DNA from 2 places in the Devosia sp. 1635 genome. Region 2 is predicted to be linked to the other one. Evidence: predicted binding sites of a transcription regulator. Region 2 holds the regulator's gene; the other holds the start of a gene.
What was found. The regulator PhoB, encoded in region 2, activates phosphate uptake and scavenging genes when phosphate is short. The targets are predictions, from matches to a motif close to TGTCATNNANCTGTCAT.
Positions count from the first base shown of each region.

Region 1 (3,407 bases), 360 kb from region 2:
CATAGCCGAGGCGGGTGGTCTTGAGCACGGCGGGGAAACCGAGCTCGGCCATGGCGGTTTGCAGTTGATCGAGTGATTCCACTGTCCGATAAGGGGCTACCGGTATGTTCTTGGAGGCAAGGAAGGCTTTTTCGGCCAGGCGGTCCTGCGACACGGCCAGTGCCTGAGCGCCCGGGCGCAGGGGCCTCCGCTCAGCGAGAAAGGCTGCAGTCGCGGCGGGGACGTTCTCGAACTCGTAGGTGATCACATCGACGGCATCGGCGAAGGCCGCGAGCGCCACTTCATCGTCATAGGCGGCGACGGTCTTGTGGGGGGTTACCTCGAAGGCGGGACTATCGGGGTCGGGGCAGTAGATGTGGGTGCGCATGCCCAGGCGACTGGCGGCAAGCGACAGCATCCGGCCGAGCTGACCACCGCCAAGGATGCCAATGGTGGTCCCGGGCGGCAGGGGCGTGGTGTCGGGCATGATCTACTCGGTGTCGGTGGGGAAAAGCGGAACGGAAGCGGTCTGGTTGGCGCGATAGGCATCGAGCCGTTCAGCAAGCTCGTCGTCATGCAACGCCAATACGGCAGCGGCGAGGAGGGCGGCGTTGATGGCGCCGGGCTCACCGATGGCGAGGGTGCCGACCGGGATGCCGCCGGGCATCTGCACAATGGACAGGAGGCTATCCTGGCCCGAAAGCGCCTTGGAGCGCACCGGCACGCCAAACACGGGCAGCGGGGTCATGGCGGCGATCATGCCGGGCAGGTGGGCGGCGCCGCCAGCGCCGGCAATGATGATCTGGAAGCCATCCGCGCGGGCTGTGGTGGCGAACTCGACCAGGCGTTCGGGCGTGCGGTGCGCGGAAACGATGCGCGCCTCATATTCCACATCCAGCGCTTCAAGCGTTTCGGCGGCAAGGCGCATGGTGGGCCAATCGGACTGGCTGCCCATGACAATCGCAACGGCTGGTTTGGTGAGCATGGCCTCGGTCCCCCCGCGGGCTGCACAAAGGCCGCTCCTAGCCCAATTGTTGCCACAACTCAAGCGGGGGAGGGGTCAGGCGATGATGTCGGGCAGGAGAATATTTTCGAGTTGGACGATGCGATCCTTGAGCGCGAGCTTGCGCTTCTTGAGCCGCTGAATCAGCATTCGGTCGGCAAAAGCCGAGCCGGTCAGGGTGTGGATGGCAGCGTCCAGATCGGCGTGTTCCTGGCGTTTCGTGGCCAGTTCAAGCCCGAGGCCGGCTTCCTGTTCCTTGGTCAGCGGCAGCATCGAACGGCGGTTCCCCCAGGGCACGCAACATTGTTCCCCATTACCCGATCCGGCGGCGTTTTGCACACGGATTTGATCGGCGGACCTATTGTCATCGACAAGTCACATTTTATCTGGAACCTTAGCGTCGTCCAGTCAGGCGTAAGGAGTTGTCATGACGACTGAAGGCCACATCGCGGCGTTGGAGCGCCGTCATCAGGAGTTGGATCGTCAGATCCAGGCGGAGCTGCAGAACAAGCCGCTCGATGATCTCACGGTGAGCGCGTTGAAGCGAAAGAAGCTCGAAATCAAGGACGAACTCTACAAATTCAATAGCGGCATGCAGTAAGCTCTGCGCTCCAACACAGTTGGACCGGGAAGGCCATGGCGGGAGCTGTGGCCTTTTTTGTTGCGGTCAGAGACCGAGGAACACCGCCCGCACGCCATCCCAGATCAGCTTGAGCGCCAGGAAGAACACGAGCCCATAGGCGATCTGGTAGAAGAGGGTGACGGAGATGCGCCGCACCAGCCAGATGCCGATCAGCACGCCGGCAACGCCCACCGGGATCAGCGCGGCGGACAGGGTGAGATTCTGGACGGAGAGCTGGCCCAGGAAGAAATAGGGGATCAGCTTGGCCGAGTTCACGGCGCCAAAGAAGATGGCATTGGTGCCCGAATAAATTGGCGGCGGCAGGCGCTGGGGCAGAACATAGATCTGGAAGGGTGGGCCGCCCGTGTGGGACACAAAGCTGGTAAATCCGGCAAAGCCGCCCCAGAACCCGCCCCATGGCGTGGAGGGTGGTAGCCCCTCGAGCTTTTTGCGCAGCGGCAAAACAGCGTCGAGCACAAAAAGCAGGGTGATGATGCCGACAAAGAGCAGCACCATGGCGTCGGAAACCACCGACCAAAGCGCCCAGCCGATCAGCGTGCCGACCGCCGCGCCGGGCAGCATGATCTTGAGAATGTGCCAGCTGAACTGCTGGCGATAGGCGTAGATGGCGATGGCGTCCATGGCCAGCAGCACTGGCAGCATCATGCCGGCGGCATCGCGGGCCGGCATGATGAGGGTGAGGAGGGGGACGCCGACAACGCCCAGGCCGCCCAGCAGGCCGGCTTTGGACAGGCCAACGATCAGAACCGCCAGGCCGGCCACTGAAACAAAGTAGAGGTCGACCATGGAGCGGAGCTGTTCGGGGCTAGAGGATTAGTTGTCGCTGTTGCTCTTGAGGGACTTGAGCTTGGAGAACACCGAGTCGGCATCGAACTCGGTGTGCTGGTCAGAAGAGCGACGCGTGCTTTCCTCGTCATTGTAGCCTTCGGCATCGGAATGACCGCGCGCACCGGAACGCGCGAGCGCTTCCTCGGCCGTCATCAGCATGGTGCCTTCCTCGGCAACTTCGGAGCCCACAACGCCCTTGGACGCGCGGCCAACTTCGAGATCGAGATCGATCTGGCTGCACAGGCCCAGCGTCACCGGATCCATCGGGGTCAGGTTGGCCGAGTTCCAGTGGGTGGATTCACGCACCGAATCGATCGTGGACTTGGTGGTGCCGACCAGACGCATGATCTGCGCGTCCTTGAGTTCGGGGTGGTTGCGCACCAGCCACTTGATGGCATTGGGGCGCTCATTGCGACGCGAAATGGGGGTATAGCGCGGGCCCTTGCGCTTGGCAGCGGCAACACGGACCTTGGGATCAGACAGCTTGAGGCGATAATTGGGATCAGCCTCGGCCTTTTCGATCTCCTCGCGGGTCAGCTGGCCATTCTGAATGGGGTTCACGCCCATGATGCCGCCGGCGACGTCGCCATCGGCGATGCCCTGCACTTCGAGCGGATGAAGCGTGCAGAAAGCTGCGATCTGCTCGAAGGACAACGCCGTGTTGTCGACGAGCCAGACAGCTGTTGCCTTGGGCATCAACAAGGGTTGGGTCATCGTCAAATCACTCCTGGTGGCGCGGCCGGTATTCCTCCGGGCCGCTCCGCCTCTTTGCTTCATGCTGAGGGGGAATGACCACAATATATGGCGTCAGGGCCTGATCCGCAATGGCTATAACGGCGGTTCCCCAGCACCAAAGGCCGTGAGAAGCACGATCTTGCCGGCATGGGCGCGCTGTTCCATGGCCTGATGCGCCTCGGCCGCCTCCTCAAGCGGAAAGGTGGTCAGCGCCGGACG
Region 1 is NZ_JABAOM010000002.1:758,559-761,965, reverse strand. It holds gene HRU92_RS10545 (5-(carboxyamino)imidazole ribonucleotide synthase) at 1-466, opposite strand, end outside; gene purE (5-(carboxyamino)imidazole ribonucleotide mutase) at 470-964, opposite strand; gene HRU92_RS10535 (DUF465 domain-containing protein) at 1,040-1,255, opposite strand; gene HRU92_RS10530 (YdcH family protein) at 1,410-1,583, shown strand; gene HRU92_RS10525 (sulfite exporter TauE/SafE family protein) at 1,650-2,411, opposite strand; gene HRU92_RS10520 (cell cycle transcriptional regulator TrcR) at 2,439-3,167, opposite strand; gene HRU92_RS10515 (NAD(P)H-quinone oxidoreductase) at 3,282-3,407, opposite strand, start outside.
Region 1: the regulator PhoB is predicted to act here: its motif matches at 1,345-1,361, upstream of HRU92_RS10530 (YdcH family protein).

Region 2 (3,407 bases):
CGCCACTGGCGCAGCTGCTTGGCAAAGCTCCAAAGCTTGTCGTTCTGCTTGATGTGCCGCTTAAGCGCGCGCTTGCCATTAAGGAGGGCGGCGGCGGCAGTGCCCTTAGCGCTTAGCGCAATCGCCGCGTCGTTGATCGGCGTCTTCTGGGTCCAGGAGGTTTTGTAGGCGAAATCGCCCACGCCCATATCGATGCTGCTGATCCCGGCGGCGATAAGATCTTCCACCAGCAGGAACATCAGGAGGCCCACAAGGCTGTATTTGGAGGCCGGCCCGTCCGTGTTGGAGTTGATGTATTGCGAATAATGACAGGGGGAATAGGTGCCTACCGCCGTCGCCACGATTTCCTCGCCGACATAAAGCGCATGGAGCGCTACGGCCGGCTTGTCCTCGCTGGCGCCGGCAATGGCCCCATCCCGGAACAAGGCGCGGAAGTGAGGCTCGGCAAAGACATTTGGCACGCCCATTTGCCGGAATCGCACGGAGCGATGCTCAAGGAAGGCCGCATGGACTTGGTCGATGTGCTCGAGCGTTGTGGCGCGGCGCAAAGTGACGGGACCTAGCGTTTCCTCGAGCCGGCGACGCCCGCGCAGGATATCGACCCGCCGCTTCTTAGGAAGCGTTTCGAGCATGGTGGGCGCAATGTCGGCATAATAGAAATGGTCCGGCGAAGGCTGATGGGGAAAGCTGAGCAGGGGATTGTCTATGCCTCGCCATTGGGCAGGCAGGTGCTCGAAGCTGAGCACATCGACGCCGGCCTCGTCTCGCAACCGGGCAAAGGCCCGGTTCAGCACGGGTCGGGTAAGAAGCGCCGCAGCATCGCGCCGAACAGGCATCCAGTCGCTGTTGCCAAAGGAGGAGCCGGGAATGGCCGCAAAGGTGCAGCCGGCCTTGCGGTGAAGATGCAAGGGAAGCAGGGCGGCGGGGCTGCCATCGAATTCGATCTGTAGGGTGACGAAGTCCGCATCTTCGAGCTGCTGGGCGCGGGCAATCTCGGCAATCCAGTCGAAGCGCTGGTAGGGCGTGAAGATCGCCTCGCGCTCAAGAGCGCGCCACGCCGGCTCGGCAGCGGCGAGGCCGCGCTGCAGGGTGATGCCGCCGCCGGACGTCGTGGAACCCGGAGCCGGCTGGTTGGCAAGCTCGTTGATCAGGCGTTGATCCGTGGTGGTCATGCACTGCCCCGCCGTTCCCTCAAGAAAACAGCGTTAGCAGCCGGCTTTTAACAAACCGCTTGAGCAGATCGTTACAAAATCATCAACAGGCGAGAGCAGGATCGCTCAGGCGGGCTGGGCGAAACGCTCGTCAAAGGCATAACCAGCGCCCCGCACCGTGCGGATCGGATCGGCATCGCGGCCCCGGTTGATCGCGCGGCGCAGGCGGCCGATGTGCACATCAACGGTGCGTTCATCGACATAAACCTCGTTGCCCCAAACGCCGTCGAGCAACTGCTCGCGCGAATAAACCCGGCCGGGATGGCGCATCAAATATTCCAGCAGGCGGTATTCAGTAGGGCCAAGATGGACGTCGCGGCTGCCCCGGCGCACCCGGTGAGTGGTGCGATCGAGTTCCAGGTCACCCAGCTTGAGCGAGGCGGTGACGAGATTTGGGCTGGCGCGGCGCAGCAGGGCCCGCACCCTGGCAACCAGTTCAGGCACCGAGAAGGGCTTGACCATGTAGTCATCGGCGCCGGTCGCCAAACCCCGGATGCGCTCTTCTTCCTCGCCGCGAGCCGTCAGCATGATGATGGGGATCAATGCGGTTTCCTGGCGGGCACGGAGACGCCGGCACAACTCGATCCCGGAAATCTCGGGCAGCATCCAATCGAGCAGGATCAAGTCGGGAACCTTGTCCTTGATATGCTCAAGCGCATCATTGCCGGTTTCGGCCGTGAGCACCGCAAAGCCCTCTGCCTCGAGATTGTAGCGCAGGAGGATCGAGAGGTCTTCTTCGTCTTCGACAACAAGAATTGTGGCTGGCATGGGTTACCCTCCAGTCGGGCTCATTGGCCCGATTGTTCAACTGCGCACTCCCTTTCCCTAGGGGCAGGGTGGCGCCAAAATAAACCTTGGTGCGTGCTATGCTTTGATTTGCGTGCGGTGCAGTTCCTGAACGTCGCCCGTAAGCTGCCGGCCGGTTTGCAGGTAGTAGGCCCGCTCGGCAATGTTGGTGGCGTGATCGCCGATCCGCTCGAGGCTTTTGGCGCAGAACAGGAGGTGGGTGCAGGTGGTAATGTTGCGCGGGTCTTCCATCATATAGGTCAGGAGTTCGCGGAAGAGCGATGTGTGCATGGCATCGACCTCGTCGTCGCGATTGCAAACCTCGATGGCAGCGGCAGCGTCGCGGTTCGAATAGGCATCGAGTGCGTTCTTGATCTGGCCCAGCACCAGCGCCGTCATGTTCTTGACGCCGTTATAGAAGGTGGGCTGCAGGTTCATGCCTTCGAGCTTGAGGGAGCGGCGGGCCAGTTGCTTGGCCATGTCGCCGACGCGCTCCAGGTCCTGGGCGACGTGGATCGCGGTGATGATGGCGCGCAGGTCCGAAGCCATGGGTTGGCGCCGGGCGATCATTGACACCGCCATGTCGTCGATGCGGCGCTGCATGTCGTCGATGCGCTGGTCGGCGATGATGGTGAGGTCGGCCAGTTCGCGGTCAAGCTTGAGCAGCGACTTGGTGCCGTTCTCGATGGCGAGTTCCACCATGCCGCCCATTTCCGCGATGGCCTGGGCAAGCGCGACCAGTTCGTCGCTGTAGGACGTTACGATGTGGTCTTTAGTGGCGGGCATGGCGTTTCCTCCGTTGGTGCCGGGCAAATCAGCCGATGCGGCCCATGATATAGTCTTGCGTCTGCTTGTGGACCGGGTTGGTGAAGATGTCTTCGGTCACCCCTTCCTCGATCAGCTTGCCCAGGTGGAAGAACGCGGTTTTCTGGGACACACGCGCTGCCTGTTGCATGGAGTGGGTGACGATCACGATCGTGTAGTTCTCGCGCAACTCATCGATAAGTTCTTCGATGATTGCGGTGGCGATCGGATCAAGGGCCGAGCAGGGCTCGTCCATCAGGATGACCTCGGGGCCGACCGCGATGGCGCGAGCAATGCAGAGACGCTGCTGCTGGCCGCCCGACAGACCGGTGCCGGGCTCGTTGAGGCGATCCTTGACCTCCTCGAACAGACCGGCCTTGCGGAGCGAGGAGACAACGATCTCGTCGAGATCGGACTTGTTGCGCGCTAAGCCGTGAATGCGCGGTCCGTAGGCGACGTTCTCGTAGATGGATTTGGGGAACGGGTTGGGCTTTTGGAACACCATGCCGATCCGCGCGCGCAGTTCCACCACGTCGAGCGCGGGATCGTAGATGTCTTCGCCGTCGAGCTTGATGGTGCCGCCGACTCGAGCGCCTTCGATGGTGT
Region 2 is NZ_JABAOM010000002.1:400,246-403,652, reverse strand. It holds gene HRU92_RS08805 (GNAT family N-acetyltransferase) at 1-1,172, opposite strand, end outside; gene phoB (phosphate regulon transcriptional regulator PhoB) at 1,278-1,979, opposite strand; gene phoU (phosphate signaling complex protein PhoU) at 2,076-2,783, opposite strand; gene pstB (phosphate ABC transporter ATP-binding protein PstB) at 2,812-3,407, opposite strand, start outside.